Linked DNA regions of Amycolatopsis sp. NBC_01480. Each later gene encodes a partner of the first gene's protein in a complex. Links are inferred from orthologs where the notes say so. Each region holds a gene or a part of one and is shown on either strand. Other genes may lie near its edges.

Region 1 (7,566 bases):
CTCGAAAACCCCGCCCCGTTGCTGTGCCAGCGGGCTGCCGGCGGTGAGCCAAGTCGTGTCCAGCCACAAGGTCCGGTTGAATTGCGCGACGTTGACCGCGGCCTGGACGAGTGCGGGCAGCAGTTTACCGCTGGGCTTCACGGAATCGAGCAGCTCGACGATCACGTCTGCCTGCGCGTCGTCCGCGGAGCTGAGCTGGCGGAGGGCATTGAGCTCACCGCTTTTGCATTTGACTGCCACCAGCGGGCGGCCAGGGTGCATTCGCCTGCCTCCTCAAGGACGGCGATATGGCTCGAAATTCCCAGTGTCGGGGACTTTCGAGCCATAAGCTGTCCTCTGAGCAGGTGGCAGCAGTCAGCCTATGGGTGACATAGGCATTGCTCGGAGTAGTTGCTCACCAGCCGCGTCCGCGCCATTCAGCCAGCTTCGGACGTTCCGCCCCAAGCGTCGAGTCGTCCCCGTGGCCCGGATAGAACCAAGTGTCGTCCGGCAGCTCGTCGAAGATGCGCGACGACACGTCGTCAAGCAGGGACGTGAAGTCCTCAGGTGAGGTGGTCCGCCCGATGCCGCCCGGGAAGAGCGAGTCGCCCGTGAAGAGGTGCGCGTGGCCGGTCGGGTCGCGGTAGAGGAGGGCGATCGAGCCAGGGGTGTGGCCGCGCAGGTGGATCACCTCCAGGGTGACCTGGCCCACCTTCAGCGCGTCGCCGTGTTCCACCAGGAAGTCCGGGGGGATCGGCAGCGGCTCGGCGTCCAGGGGGTGCGCCGCGGTGTTCGCGCCGTTCGCGCCCGCCACCGCGCCCAGGGCCTGCCAGTGGTCCGGGTGCTGGTGGGTCGTCACGACGGTGCGCAGCGCCGGGCGCTCCGGGCCGTGCCCGATCAGGTCCGAGATGCGCTCCGGGTCGCTCGCCGCGTCGATGAGCAGGGCCTCGTTCTCGGCGCGGCAGACGAGCAGGTACGCGTTGTTGTCCATCGGCCCGACCGAAAGCTTCGTGATGGTCAGCGCATCCAGCGTGCGTCGCGCGGCGTCGCCGCCCGGTTCGACGTGCCCGGTGTAAGAGTCGACGATGTTCACAAGAGCACACGGTAGCCGGGGTGGCGCCGTCGCTTCCACCCGCGTGACCGCCACTGGCGGTGCCGCTACGGCTGTCAAGTCGCACCGATCGTGTGGTGCTGGGACTCGTCCGGGTGCTGCTCCTCATACCGGCGGTTGCTCGTCGCGATCGGTATCCTGGGATCGGACTTGAATTTCCTGTGCGCCGGCCGTCCTGGTGATCCGCGGGGCCCGGTTTCCGTGCCTCCCATGGGTCGCCCCGGCGGTCACCGGGTCCGGCGGGGTCTCGTATGGTCTCCAGCTGGTGCACCAGGAACCGGGCCGCTGCCGGACCGGACCTCGGCGTCCCGGCCCGGCGACCGCCGGGAAGCCGGAAAACCGCAGGTCAAGGCCGTGGAGCCCGTTTTTGTCGGTGGTCCGTCCTAGCATGGGCGCGGCCGCTCGTGCAGGACTTCCACCGGGCCGGCCTCCGCAGCTGAGAATGAACTGAAGGGACGTGGGCGTGGCTGATCGCCTCGTTGTTCGCGGTGCCCGCGAGCACAACCTCCGCGGCGTGGATCTCGACCTGCCCCGCGACAGCCTGATCGTGTTCACGGGCCTGTCCGGGTCGGGCAAGTCGAGCCTCGCCTTCGACACCATCTTCGCCGAGGGGCAGCGGCGTTACGTCGAGTCGCTGTCGGCGTACGCCCGGCAGTTCCTCGGGCAGATGGACAAGCCCGACGTCGACTTCATCGAGGGCCTCTCGCCCGCGGTGTCGATCGACCAGAAGTCCACCTCGCGCAACCCGCGCTCCACGGTGGGCACGATCACCGAGGTCTACGACTACCTGCGGCTGCTCTACGCCCGCGCGGGCAAGGCGCACTGCCCCAAGTGCGGCGAGCTGATCAGCAAGCAGACGCCGCAGCAGATCGTGGACCAGGTGCTCGAGATGGACGAGGGCACCCGCTTCCAGGTGCTCGCGCCGGTGGTGCGCGGGCGCAAGGGCGAGTACCTCGACCTGTTCCAGAACCTGCAGCAGCAGGGTTACGCGCGCGTGGTCGTCGACGGCACGGTGCACCCGCTCACCGACCCGCCGAAGCTGAAGAAGCAGGAGAAGCACCAGATCGGCGTGGTGATCGACCGGCTGAGCGTCAAGACCAGCTCGCGGCAGCGGCTCACCGACTCGGTGGAGACCGCGCTGCGGCTGGCCGACGGCCTGGTCGAGCTGGAGTTCGTCGACCTGCCGGAGAACGACGCGCACCGCGTGCGCGGGTTCTCCGAGAACCTGGCCTGCCCCAACGGGCACCCGCTGGCGATCGAGGACCTCGAGCCGCGCTCGTTCTCCTTCAACTCGCCCTACGGCGCGTGCCCCGAGTGCACCGGCATCGGCATCCGCAAGGAGGTCGACCCGGAGCTGGTGGTGCCCGACGACGAGCTGTCGCTGGGCGAGGGCGCCATCGCGCCGTGGGCGGGCGGGCAGAGCGCCGACTACTTCATCCGGCTGCTCGAGTCGCTGTCCGAGGCCGTCGGCTTCCGCATGGACACGCCGTGGCGCAAGCTGCCGGCGCGGGTGCAGAAGGCGGTGCTGCACGGTGTCGACGAGCAGGTGCACGTCCGCTACCGCAACCGCTACGGCCGGCAGCGCTCGTACTACGCGGCGTTCGAGGGCGTCATCCCGTTCCTCGAGCGGCGCCAGGAGCAGACCGAGTCCGAGTACATGCGCGAGCGGTACGAGGGCTACATGCGCGAGGTCCCGTGCCCGACCTGCCAGGGCACCCGGCTCAAGCCCGAGATCCTGGCCGTCACGCTGGAGCACGGCACGCAGGGCGAGCGCTCGATCGCCGAGGTCTGCGCGCTGTCGATCGACGAGGCTTCGCGGTTCCTCGACGAGCTGGTGCTCGGCCCGCGCGAGGCGATGATCGCCGGCGCCGTGCTCAAGGAGATCCAGGCGCGGCTGCGGTTCCTGCTCGACGTCGGGCTCACCTACCTCTCGCTCGACCGCGCGTCGGGCACGCTCTCCGGCGGCGAGGCGCAGCGCATCCGGCTCGCCACGCAGATCGGCTCCGGGCTGGTGGGCGTGCTGTACGTGCTGGACGAGCCGTCGATCGGCCTGCACCAGCGCGACAACCACCGGCTGATCGAGACGCTGACCCGGCTGCGCAACCTCGGCAACACGCTGATCGTGGTGGAGCACGACGAGGACACCATCCGCTCCAGCGACTGGGTGGTCGACATCGGCCCGGGCGCGGGCGAGCACGGCGGCCACATCGTCCACAGTGGACCGTACAAGAAGATGCTGAAGAACAAGGAGTCGATCACCGGGGCGTACCTGTCGGGGCAGCGCCGGATCGAGGTGCCCGCCCTGCGGCGGCCGATCGACAAGAAGCGGCAGCTGACGGTCGTCGGCGCGCGGGAGCACAACCTGCGCGGGCTGGACGTGTCGTTCCCGCTGGGCTGCCTGGTGTCGGTCACCGGCGTGTCCGGCTCGGGCAAGTCCACGCTGGTCAACGACATCCTGGCGCAGGTGCTGGCGAACAAGCTCAACGGCGCGCGCCAGGTGCCGGGGCGGCACACGCGGGTCAACGGGCTGAACAACGTCGACAAGCTGGTGCGCGTCGACCAGTCGCCGATCGGGCGGACCCCGCGGTCCAACCCGGCCACCTACACCGGCGTGTGGGACCACGTGCGCAAGCTGTTCGCGGCCACGGCCGAGGCGAAGGTGCGCGGCTACCAGCAGGGGCGCTTCTCGTTCAACGTCAAGGGCGGCCGCTGCGAGGCGTGCGCCGGCGACGGCACGATCAAGATCGAGATGAACTTCCTGCCGGACGTCTACGTCCCGTGCGAGGTCTGCAAGGGCGCGCGGTACAACCGCGAGACGCTCGAGGTGCACTACAAGGGCAAGACCGTCTCCGACGTGCTGGACATGCCGATCGAGGAGGCGGCCGAGTTCTTCGAGCCGATCAAGGCGATCCACCGGCACCTGGCCACGCTCGTCGACGTCGGGCTCGGCTACGTCCGGCTCGGGCAGCCCGCGCCGACGCTGTCGGGTGGTGAGGCCCAGCGCGTGAAGCTGGCCAGTGAGCTGCAGAAGCGCTCCACCGGCAAGACGGTCTACATCCTCGACGAGCCGACCACCGGCCTGCACTTCGAGGACATCAGCAAGCTGATCGGCGTGATCAACGGGCTGGTGGACAAGGGCAACACGGTGATCGTGATCGAGCACAACCTCGACGTCATCAAGACCTCCGACTGGATCATCGACATGGGCCCGGAAGGCGGCTCGGGCGGTGGCACGGTGGTTGCGGAGGGCACGCCGGAGTACCTGTCGGAGGTTGCGGAGAGCTACACCGGTGAGTATCTCCGCGGTGTGCTGAACCCGGCCTGACACTGTAACCCGCTTCACGCTGAACCTGGCTTGACGCTGTCTCGGCCTGACGTACTCGGCGGCGGCTCCCGCGAGAGCCGCCGCCGAATGCGTTGGCGTGTCAGCTTCAGTGGCGGGCCGGTCAGTCCTTGCCGGTGGTGCGGTGCACGACGGGGGACAGCGGACCGTAGGAGAGGGCGCGGACCCGGAAGTCCGAGCCTTGTTCGCCGGGCAGCAGGGACAGGGCGCAGGTCGTGGTGTTCGGGTCGGTCACCTCGACGGGGGTGAAGCCGGTCTCGCCGGGCTTGCGGAGTTCCAGCAGGAAGCCGGCTTCGTTGGTGGTGTGATCGGTCCAGGTGAATACGACGCTGGTGTCCTCGCCCGGGGTCGCGCGCAGGTCAGTGGGGGCGGCGGCGTCGCCGGGGCTGGGCGCGCTTGCGGCGGAGGGTTGGCGGGGTGCGGTGCTGCTGCTTGCGGTGGTGTCGCCGGATGCGGCTGCTCGGCTGGGTGCGGCGGGCTGATCAGGTGCAGCGGGCTGGCTGGGGCTCGCGGCAGTGGAGCCGACCTTGACTGCCGCTGACACCGGGCCGGAGAACGGCCGGACGCGGTAGTAGAACGGCGTTTCCGGGATCAGGTCGGGGTGGGTGTAGCTGGTCTGGTCCGGGGGAAGGAACTGCAGTGCGGTCCACGGGCCGTCCGGGGCGTTGGCGTATTCGAGCAGGTGGCCGGCGATGCCGGGACCTGCTGCGGGCCAGTGCAGGACGATGTTCGTCGGCGAGGTCAGGGTCGCGGTGAGGGCCGGGGGCTGAGCGATCGGTGGGGTGGCCGTCGGTGCAGGGGACGAGCAGGCTGTCGCGACCGAAGCTGCCGACGCGAGCAGGGTGGTGAGCGCGAGCCTCTTGGTCCGCGCAACCAGACCAGTTCGTTTGAATGGCGCGGCCAGCCCACGTATGCCGACCTTCGGGAACAGCGCGGTCCGCGCGTGCAGGCTGCCCAACGGGCGGCGGGACTTCTCGGGCACGGCAGGCCTCCGGAACGTGCGGGCGGCGGCGGTGCCGGGCCAGCTTAGGAACCGCGCCCCGTGAGCGACAAGGCACGTTCCGGTGACCGGGAGCACGCCGGTGAACCGTTCGGCGTCGGCATCCGTGTGGAAGGTGCCGGGGATCCGCACCGGCACGGAACATCGAAAGGGGGCGGCTCCCGGGTGAACACGGCGGTGGCACTGGGACGACAGGACTTCGTGGCCGGGGCCGCGACGGCTCAGGACGCAGCGGTCCGGGGCACTGCGGTCCGAAACGCGGTGGTCCGGGGCGCGGTGGTCCGCGCCCAAGCTGTTCGGGCAGCGATGGTCCGAACCGGTGCAGCCCGAGGTTCGACGACCCGAACTGCAGAGGCGCGAACCGAGCGGACCCAGGCCACACCACTGCCCCCGGCAACTCGGGAAACCGCCGGCAGCTCAAGAGTGGCGATCGGACGAGGCCGGGCCCGGCGAGCCGCCGCCGAGGAGCTGGTCGAGCGGCTCTACACCGAGCACGGCCGCAGCCTGCTGGCCTACGCGACCCGCCTCACCGGCGATCCCGCGGCCGCCGAGGATGTGGTGCAGGAGACGCTGATCCGGGCCTGGAAGCATGCCGGCGACCTCACCGTCGACGGCCGTGGGTCGGTGCGGGGGTGGCTCCTTACCGTGGCTCGCAACCTGATCACGGACAGGGCGCGGGCCCGGGCGTCGCGGCCGCAGGAGGTGGCTGAGCAGCCGGAGGGGCTGGCGGTGCCGCCGGTGCAGCGGGACCACGCGCAGCGGGTCGTCGACTCGATGGCGGTGCTGGACGCGCTCGAAGAGCTGACGCCGGAGCACCGCGATGTGCTGGTGGCGATCTACTATCGCGGGAGGTCGGTCGCGGAGGCGGCCGAACTGCTGGGGATCGCTCCCGGGACGGTCAAGTCCCGGACGTACTACGCGCTGCGGGCGTTGCGCGCGGCCATGGCGAGTGCCGGAACGGAGGTAGTGGCATGAGCGCGGTGGAACAGGAGCACACGCAGCTCGGCGCCTACGTCCTCGGCGCGCTCGACCCGGGCGACACCACCGAGTTCGAACGGCACCTGGCGACGTGCGAGCAGTGCCGCGGCGAGCTGCAGGAGTTCGGGGCGCTGCGCGAAGCCCTCGACCTGGTGCCGCCGGAGGCTTTTCTCGACGGGCCGCCCGATGCCGGCGACCTGCTGCTGCAGCGCACGTTGCGCCAGATCCGCGTCGAAGCACCGGCCGTACGGCGGAAAGGGCCGCGCCGGGGGCTCACCCTCGCGGCGGCCGCGGTGATCGCGGTGGTCGTGCTCGGCGGCGGGGTGGCGATCGGCCGTCAGACCGCGCCGGCGTCGTCGCCGGTGGCGCAGGCCCCGGTGCCGGGGACCCGCGAGCTGTCCGCGACGAACCCCGCCACCGGCGCGAGCCTGACGGCGTCCGTGATCCCGGCGGCGGGCTGGGTGAAGGTGCACGTGGCGTTCAAAGGCATTCCCGCGGGCGAGAAGTGCCAGCTCGTGATCACCTCCAAGAACGGCCAGAAGTGGGTGGCCGGCAGCTGGCAGGTGTCCGGGAAGGCGACGTCACCGGGCTTCGACGGTTCGGCGGTCGTGGCGCCCGCGGACGTCGGCTCGGTCGGCATCGTCACCCTCGACGGCCGCGACCTGGTCTCGGCCCAGGTCTGAGCGGGAGCGGGACGGTGGGCGCGGAGTACCGGTTCCGGAGCACCTGGTGGCTCCCGGCCGTGCCCGCGTCCCGCGTTTTCGACGCCGTGGTCGACCTCGAGTCCTACCCGCGCTGGTGGGCGGACGTCCGGTCGGTGCGGCAGGTCGACGGCGACACCGCGGAGCTGGTCTGCCGCTCGCGGCTGCCGTACCGGCTCGTCATCGGCATGCACCGGGAGCAGCAGGACCCGGGCGCCGGCCAGGTCCGCGTACGGCTGACCGGCGACCTCGAAGGCTTCCTCGCCGGTGACCTCCAGCCGGTCGGCGAGGGCACCCGGCTGGTCATCACGCAGCAGGTGCGGGCCCGGAAACCGTTGCTGCGCAAGCTGGACGTGGTGGCCCGGCCGTTCTTCCGCGCGAACCACGCGTGGATGATGCGCCGGGGCCACCGCGGCCTGGCCGCCTACCTCGCCTGACCCGCCACGCACAGCTC
Region 2 (8,307 bases), 7.6 Mb from region 1 along the record:
CGCCAGCCATCGGCTTCGAGCGTGGCGGGCTCGACGCCCTCGGCGCGAGCGGCGTCCTCGGCGGCGCGGATGTCGCGCGCGAACTGCTTCGCGACCGCCCGCAGATCACCCTCGGGGTCGATGCCCGCGCGGCGCGCCGTGGCCGCCGTGCGGAAGAGCTGGGACGCGGCGTCGGCGCCGCCGGGGAACAGGTCCAGCGGGACGCCGGCGCGGCCGCTGCGCTGGCCGAGCTTCCCGGCGAGCGCGGCCGCGGGCTGGCCGAGCGCCACGCCGTCCACAATGGACTTACGCTGTTTCTCGGCCTGCTTGAGCTCTTCCCACTTCAGCTCCTGGTGCTCGGCCGTGGCCACCTGGCCGGCGTCGCCGAAGACGTTGGGGTGACGGCCGACGAGCTTGGCGACGAGCTCGCCCGCCACGTCGTCGATCGTGAACGGGTCATGCGGGTCTTCGGCGGCCACCCGCGCGTGGAAGAGCACCTGCAACAGCACGTCGCCGAGTTCTTCGCGCAGGGCCGCGCGGTCGTTCTCCTCGATGGCCTCGAGCAGCTCGTAGGTCTCCTCGACCAGGTACTTGCGCATCGAATCGTGCGTCTGCACCCCGTCCCACGGGCAGCCACCGGGCGAGCGCAGCCGGTCCATCACCAGCACGGCCTCGACAAGCGGATCGGCCGGTGCCTGGAGCACTCGCGCTCCGGACTTGGTCAAAGCGACGGCCGTCGGCTCGGCGAGGGAGCCGACCACGAGCACGATGTCGCGCAGGGACGGCGCTTCGGTGACCGGCGGCAGGCCGAACGCGGCGGCGTCCACGTCCGACCCCGCGTACACCGCCGCCGCGGTGCGCAAGAGCGGAACCGCGGCGGCCGGGAGCGTCGCCCCTCGGGCGACTACGACAACAGAGCCGGTCACTGCTTGGCCGGAGCGGCACCCTGCACCGGCAGCACGAGCCCCTTGGTGGCGTTGGCGTTCGGCGCGAGGCCCATGCCCACCGAGTCCCACACGCCGTAGCGCGGGTTGATGCGGTAGTCGACGTCGCCGACGTACGGCTGGAGCAGCCGGATGCCGATGCCGCCGAGCTGGTCCGGCGTCGGCTGCTGAGCCTGGTCGGTGGCGACGGGCTTGTCGGTGGCGCGCTGGCGCACGACCGCGACGACCCAGGTCGGGTTGCTCGCCGCGTTGGGCTGGAACGCGATCACGGTGTTGGCGGGCACGCCGAACAGCACCGTCGTGGCGTCCTGCGGCGAGGACAGCGCGGGCACCTGCGTGCCGACGTTGCCCTCGACCCCGGCCTGCGCGCCGCTCTGGATCTCGCCCTGGACGGCCTTCGGGTCGGCAGCGAACTGCCGCGCCTTGGCGATGGCGTCGGTGCGCGCGGTGGCCGGGTCGGTCGAGGACGCCGAGCCGTCGGCGCTCGGCGCGCCGACGGTGGTGTAGTCGAAGCCGACCGTGAGCGTCGGCAGGTACTTGATCGCCAGCTTCTGCTCGAGGTACTGGTCGGTCAGCGCCTCGCGATGGTCGCGCACGCGCCAGACCAGCTGAGTGACGGCGGAGTCCTGGTTCTGCGTGGCGGCCTGCGGCAGCGGCCCGGCCAGCGGGTCCTGGAGCATGGCCGCGCCGATCGCGTCCTGGTCGGCGGTGAGCTTCTCCTTCGCCGCGGCCTTGAGGACCACCGCGTGCAGCAGCTGCTGGCGCACGATCTCCCGGCCGACGAGGTCGAGCTTGTGCTGCGCCGCGAGCTGCTTGGCGTACGGCTGCTCCTGGACCGCCTTGTCCAGCAGGCCCTGCACCTGGTCGATGGAGGTGACCTGGCCGTCGATGATCGCGGCGGCCCCCACCTGACTGGGCCCGGCACCACATCCCGACAGCAGGAACGCACCGGCCACAACGGCGATCAGCGCGCGAGGGCGCCCCATGATCCGCATCACAGGCCATACCCTCTCATACGCCCGCCCCCGAAACGCAACACCGTGTTTGTTGCCCGCGCGGTATTGTCGATAAATGGACTCTTGGTTGTCGATTGAGGTCCTCGACGGCACGTTCCCGGCCCGGGCCTGGCAACGCGCACACGGCGACGACTTGACCGAAGCGGCGCTGACCAACGGCGCCGGGCAGTGGACGTGGCACGTGCACGGCTGGGGCGTGACGCTGGAGATCGAGTTCGACAGCGAGGATCGGCGCGACCGCTTCCGAGCCCTCCCGGCGGTGACGGCCGCGCTGGACGCGGTCCCCGACCCGGACCGCGGCCTGCTCGTCTACCCGGGCCGCGGCGGCGGCTCGGGCGCCCAGGTTCCGCGCGTCCCCCGCCCGAAGCCGTTGGCCGACGCGGGCGCGCTGCCGACCCCGGAGGTGGAGCACCTCATGCGGTTGGCCACCACCGAGCTCGTGAGTGTTCATGACGGTTAGAACCGTCATGAACACTCACGAGCATTCCGCGCCCGTCAAACGGCGGCCGGGGTTTTGGTCAGGTGGGTCAGGAGTTTGGCGCACCACTCCAGTAGTTGTTCATCGCGCAGTGTCGGGGCGCCCATGCGGCCGCCCGCGGGGCCCTCGGTCGGCTTCGGGACCGAGACGGTGTTCGTGATCGCCTTGTACGTCGCCTTGGGGTAGAGGCGCTTGAGGCGGACCAGTTGTGAGTCGGCCAGCGGCAGCGGGGCGAAGCGGATCGTGTTGCCCTGCACCGCGACCTCCGTGACACCGGCCGCGCGGCAGGTGTGGCGGAAGGCGGCCACGGCGAGCAGGCGGGTGACCGGCGCGGGCGGCTGGCCGTAGCGGTCGACGAGTTCCTCGCGGACCGCGTCGAGGCCCGCGGTGTCCGGCGCCGCCGCGATCTTGCGGTAGGCCTCCAGGCGCAGGCGCTCCCCCGGCACGTAGTCGTGCGGGATGTGGGCGTCCACCGGGAGGTCGACGCGGACCTCGGCCAGTTCGTCGTCCTCCGCGGGCTCGGCGCCGGCGTGCCGGCGGAACGCGTCCACGGCCTCGCCGACCAGCCGCACGTACAGGTCGAACCCGACGCCCGCGATGTGGCCGGACTGCTCCGCGCCCAGGATGTTCCCTGCGCCGCGGATCTCCAGGTCCTTCATCGCCACGGCCATGCCCGCGCCCAGCTCGGTGTTCTGCGCGATGGTGGCGAGCCGGTCGTGCGCCGTCTCGGTGAGCGGCGCTTCCGGCGGGTACAGGAAGTACGCGTACCCGCGCTCGCGGCCACGCCCGACGCGGCCGCGAAGCTGGTGCAGCTGCGCGAGCCCGAGCAGGTCTCCGCGCTCGACGATCAGCGTGTTGGCGTTGGAGATGTCCAGCCCGGTCTCGACGATGGTGGTGCACACCAGCACGTCGTACTCGTTCTCCCAGAAGCCCTGGATGATCTTCTCGAGCTTGTCCTCGTTCATCTGCCCGTGGGCGGTCACCACCCGCGCCTCGGGCACCAGCTCGCGGATCCGCCGCGCGGCCTTCTCGATCGACGAAACCCGGTTGTGCACGTAGAACACCTGGCCGTCGCGCAGCAGCTCGCGGCGGACGGCGGCGCCGACCTGCTTGTCGTCGTACGAGCCGACGTACGTGAGGATCGGGTGCCGGTCCTCCGGCGGGGTCAGGATGGTGGACATCTCGCGGATGCCGGCCAGCGACATCTCCAGCGTGCGCGGGATCGGCGTGGCGGACATCGTGAGCACGTCGACGTGCGTGCGCAGCGCCTTGATGTGCTCCTTGTGCTCGACGCCGAACCGCTGCTCCTCGTCGACGATCACCAGGCCGAGGTCCTTGTACCGGATCCCGGTCTGCAGCAGCCGGTGCGTGCCGATCACGATGTCGACCTCACCCTCGGCCAGCTGTTCCAGCACCAGGTCGGACTCGGTCTTGTTGGTGAACCGCGAGAGCCCCTTGATGGTCACCGGGAACGACTGCATGCGCTCGGCGAAGGTGTTCAGGTGCTGCTGCGCGAGCAGCGTGGTGGGCACCAGCACGGCGACCTGCTTGCCGTCCTGCACCGCCTTGAACGCCGCGCGCACGGCGATCTCGGTCTTGCCGTAGCCGACGTCGCCGCAGATCACCCGGTCCATCGGGACGCCGCGCTCCATGTCGGACTTGACCTCGTCGATGGCGGCCAGCTGGTCGTTGGTCTCGGTGAACGGGAACGCGTCCTCCAGCTCGTGCTGCCAGGGCGTGTCCGGGCCGAACGGGTGGCCGGGCGCGGCCTGGCGAGCGGCGTACAGCTGGACCAGCTCGGCCGCGATCTCCTTGACCGCCTTCTTGGCCCTGGCCTTGGTGTTCTTCCAGTCGGAGCCGCCCAGCTTGTTCAGCGTGGGCAGCTCGCCGCCGACGTAGCGCGAGACCTCGTCGAGCTGGTCGGTGGGCACGAAGAGCCGGTCGCCCGGCTGGCCGCGCTTCGACGAGGCGTACTCCAGCAGCAGGTACTCGCGGGTGGCCCCCGCGACGGTGCGCTGCACCATCTCGACGAACCGACCGATGCCGTGTTGTTCGTGCACCACGTAATCGCCCGCCCGCAGCGCCAGCGGGTCCACCGCGTTGCGCCGCCGCGAGGGCATCTTCGCGTTGAGGTCCTTTGTGGACGTTCCGGCGTTCGCGCCGCGGCCGGTGAGGTCGGCCTCCGACAGCACGACGAGCGCCCGCTCCGGCGACACGAAGCCGTCGGACAGGCCGCCGCAGGTGACCGTGACGACGCCGGCCCGCGGGACCGCCGTGAGGCCATCTCCGGCCAGCGTGGCCGGGACCTCGGCGCCGGTCAGCTGCTCGACGGCGCGGCTCGCGGTGCCCTGCCCGGCGACCACGAGCACACCGGTGCCGCCCGCCGCGACGTGCGCGCGCAGGTCGGTCATCGCGCGCTCCAGCTCGCCCCGGTACGCGGGCGCGGGCTCGACGGCGACGCGCAGCACGTCCGCGTCCTCGGTGGTCAGCTGGGTGATCGTCCACCAGGAGCGCCGGGTCTCCTGCGCGTGCTTGGCGACCCCGGTCAGCTCGCGGTAGGCCGACGCGCCGAGGTCGATCGGCGCCTGGCCGCCCGCCGCGGCGGTGGTCCAGGAGGCCTCCAGGAACTCCTGGCCGGTGCGCACCAGGTCGGCGGCGCGGGCGCGGATCTTCTCCGGGTCGGCCAGCAGCACGTGGCTGCCCACGGGCATCGCGTCGGTGAGCAGTTCCAGCTCGTCCTCGCAGAGCACCGGGATGAGCGCCTCCATGCCCTCCACCGGGATGCCGTCGGCGAGCTTGGTGAGCATCTCGGCCAGGTGCGCGTCGGCCTCGTACGTGCCCGCCAGCTCGGCGGCCTTCGCCTTGACCGCTTCGGTGAGCAGCAGCTCGCGGCACGGCGGCGCGGTGACGTGCTGGATCTCGCCGGGCAGCGAGCGCTGGTCGGACACCGCGAACGCGCGGATCTCGCTGACCTCGTCGCCCCAGAACTCGATCCGGACCGGGTGCTGCGCGGTGGGCCCGAACAGGTCGAGGATGCCGCCGCGCACCGCGAACTCGCCGCGCTTCTCGACCATGTCGACCCGGGTGTACGCCAGCTCGACCAGGCGCTCCAGCAGGTCTTCGAAGCTCTGCTCCTCGCCGACCACGAGGTCGACCGGCGCCAGCGAGCCGAGCCCGGGCGCCATCGGCTGGATCAGGCTGCGCACGGTCGAGACGACGACCCGCAGCTCGTCTTCGCCCGTGTGCAGGCGGTGCAGCACCTCCAGCCGGCGCCCGACGGTGTCGGCGCGCGGCGAGAGGCGTTCGTGGGGCAGCGTTTCCCACGACGGGAAGTCGGCGACCCGCTCGCGGCCGAGCAGCGCCGACAGCGCGGTGGTCAGCTCGTCGGCCTCCCGCCCGGTGGCGGTGACCACGAGCACAGGACGGCCGCCGCCGCCCGCTTCGGGTTCTTCGGCGAGGGCCGCGGCGACCAGCTGGCGCGCGGCGACGGGGCCCTGCAGTTCGAGCAACGGGGCGCCCGCCCGCTCGACGACCCCGCGAAGGGCCGGGTCGGGAAGGATGGCTTGGAGGAGTCCGGACAGTGGAGCGTCGGTCACGGTCCCAGACTACGTGCCGGCACCGACAAGATGCCGCTCCCCGCACGAGTGGGCCGCTCGCGACGCCGGCGCCCGGCCGCGTTCACGCAGCGGAACTGTCAGTGGCACGAACGCGCGACGGTATACAAGAGAGATCAACAACTGAAAACTATTCGCGTGTCGGAATCCGGAGGAACACGATGAAGCGCTGGAAGAACCGTCCCGCCGGCTCGAACTGGGGCGATTTCGGCGAAGACGACCAGATCGGCCGGCTCAACCTGATCACGCCCGAGCGCCGCCGGGCCGCGGTGGCCGAAGTCCGCGAGGGCATCGCCTTCCCGCTGAGCCTGCCGCTCGACTTCCCCAAGGGCGAGTACGCGCACGGCCCCCGCAAGCCGCCGACCCTGGCCAGCACCGCGCTCGGGCACAACAACCGCTTCCTGCCGCAGGTCACCGACGTGGTCAACGACGACTACGCGGTCATCCACCTGCAGTACTCGACGCAGTGGGATTCGCTGGCGCACGCGGGCGCCGTGTTCGACCTCGACGGCACCGGCGAGCCGGTCATCTCCTATTACAACGGCTATCGCGCCGGAACGGACATCATCGGCGATCCGGCCGGCTCGGTGGTGCCCCGCGCCGGCGCGCTCGGCATCGAGACCATGGCCCAGACCGCAGTGCAGGGCCGCGGCGTCATGGTCGACCTGGAGCGCGCGATCGGCCGCGAGCGCGTCCTCGTCGGGTACGAAATGCTCGCGGAGATCATGGACGAGCAGGACGTCACCGTCGAGACCGGCGACATCCTGTGCCTGCACACCGGCCTGGCCGAGGTCATCCTGGAGCTCGGCGAGAACCTGACCCAGCAGGCGATGAGCACCAGCTGCGCCGCGCTCGACGGCGGCGACGAGCGGCTGCTGCAGTGGATCACCGACAGCGGCGTGGCGGCGATCGTGGCCGACAACGTCGCCGTCGAGTCGTTCAGCCTCGAACCGGCGGCCGGTGCGGAGCACGCCCTCCCGCTGCACCAGCACTGCCTGTTCAAACAAGGCATCCCGCTCGGGGAGATGTGGTACCTGAGCGGCCTGAACAGCTGGCTGCGGGAGCACGGGCGGTCCCGGTTCCTGATGACCGCGCCCCCGTTGCGGCTGCCCGGCGCCGTCGGCTCGCCGGCCACCGGCGTGGCGACCGTCTGAGCGGAAGCCGCGGCTTCACCGTCCGAATGCGACTGTCCACTTCGGCCGGTGAAGCCCGGCTCACGGCGCGGCCCAGCCGGTGAGCCGGCCGACCGCCAGCTCGGTCCCGGCCCAGAGCACCGCGGCGCACAGGCTGCCGGCGAAGAACCGGCCGTACGGCAACCCCGCCGAGCCGGCCACCCGCGGCACCAGCGTCCGCACCCCGGCCAGGCACCGGCCCGCCACCACAGCCGGCACGCCGTAGCGCGCGACGACGGCCTCGGCCCGGTCCCACCGGGCCGCGCCGATCCGGCGGCCGAACCGGGAGGCGCGCAGCCGCGGCCCCCACAGCCGTCCCTCCAGGTAGGCGAGCTGGTCGCCGGCCACCGCGGCGGTCACCGCGACGGGCAGCGCCAGCCACCACGAGAGCGAGCCGCGCTGCACGAGGAAACCCATGAGCAGCAAGGTGGACAGCGTCGGCAGCACGATCCCCGGCAGCAGCGCCGTCTCGGCCGTGATCAGCAGCGCGCAGACCAGGTAGACCAGCGGCGCCGGCGCGTCAAGAAGCAGCCGCAGCAGGTTCGTCACGGCTGATCCTTCCCGAGAACACCGGCAAGGCCACGCGGTAGACGTACGCGGGTGGCAGGTTGCGCCACACCACGGGCGTCCGCTCGACAACGGCGAAGCGATTTCGCAGCAAGCGGGCGAAGTGGCGGGCCGGGGGCGTCCACGCGGTGTGCGCGTACGCGAAGGTGGTGAAGCGACCGTGCGGCGAAAGCGCGCCGTGCACCGCGCTCAGCACCGAAAGCCGGCGGGCGGCGGACATCGCCGTCCAGGGCAGGCCCGAGACGATGACGTCGACCGGCGGCACGGCGAACGAGGCGAGGTGCTCGGCCGAACCCTCCACCACGTCCAGCGAGGGGAAGCGCGCCCGAAGCGAAGACACGAGACGCGGGTTGATCTCGACAGCCGTGAAGCGCGCGTCGGGGCGAAGCAGAGCGAGGACGGCTTCGGTGAACACGCCCGTGCCCGGCCCGAGTTCGACGACGTTCGCCGCGCGCTCGAGGCCGAGGCCGGCCGTCATGACCTCGGCCAGCCGCGGCGAGCTGGCGGCGACCGCGCCGGTGACCATCGGACGGCGGA

The links.
Region 2: the proteins of uvrA (region 1) and mfd are in contact, whole or in part, in a crystal structure (PDB 4DFC), measured with the Escherichia coli proteins. The link is inferred for Amycolatopsis sp. NBC_01480 from one-to-one orthologs.

Annotation. Positions count from the first base shown.
Region 1 is NZ_CP109442.1:9,521,312-9,528,877, reverse strand. Bases 1,212-4,615 are described here. They hold uvrA (excinuclease ABC subunit UvrA), read left to right. Parts: upstream 1,212-1,553; coding sequence 1,554-4,415; downstream 4,416-4,615. Other genes in these bases: OG371_RS44300 (fibronectin type III domain-containing protein), read right to left, coding at 4,537-4,615. In the rest of the region: OG371_RS44315 (beta family protein), read right to left, coding at 1-261; OG371_RS44310 (MBL fold metallo-hydrolase), read right to left, coding at 395-1,072; more of OG371_RS44300, read right to left, coding at 4,616-5,415; OG371_RS44295 (sigma-70 family RNA polymerase sigma factor), read left to right, coding at 5,857-6,408; OG371_RS44290 (anti-sigma factor family protein), read left to right, coding at 6,405-7,094; OG371_RS44285 (SRPBCC family protein), read left to right, coding at 7,109-7,549; OG371_RS44280 (DHA2 family efflux MFS transporter permease subunit), read right to left, coding at 7,537-7,566. UniProt on the Escherichia coli protein: The UvrABC repair system catalyzes the recognition and processing of DNA lesions. UvrA is an ATPase and a DNA-binding protein. A damage recognition complex composed of 2 UvrA and 2 UvrB subunits scans DNA for abnormalities.
Region 2 is NZ_CP109442.1:1,946,752-1,955,058, forward strand. What follows is about bases 2,235-6,379. They hold mfd (transcription-repair coupling factor), read right to left. Parts: upstream 5,999-6,379; coding sequence 2,435-5,998; downstream 2,235-2,434. Other genes in these bases: OG371_RS09070 (hypothetical protein), read left to right, coding at 2,235-2,399; OG371_RS09080 (cyclase family protein), read left to right, coding at 6,193-6,379. Also shown: OG371_RS09060 (MazG family protein), read right to left, coding at 1-905; OG371_RS09065 (hypothetical protein), read right to left, coding at 902-1,909; more of OG371_RS09070, read left to right, coding at 1,995-2,234; more of OG371_RS09080, read left to right, coding at 6,380-7,185; OG371_RS09085 (DedA family protein), read right to left, coding at 7,246-7,752; OG371_RS09090 (class I SAM-dependent methyltransferase), read right to left, coding at 7,724-8,307. UniProt on the Escherichia coli protein: Couples transcription and DNA repair by recognizing RNA polymerase (RNAP) stalled at DNA lesions. Mediates ATP-dependent release of RNAP and its truncated transcript from the DNA, and recruitment of nucleotide excision repair machinery to the damaged site.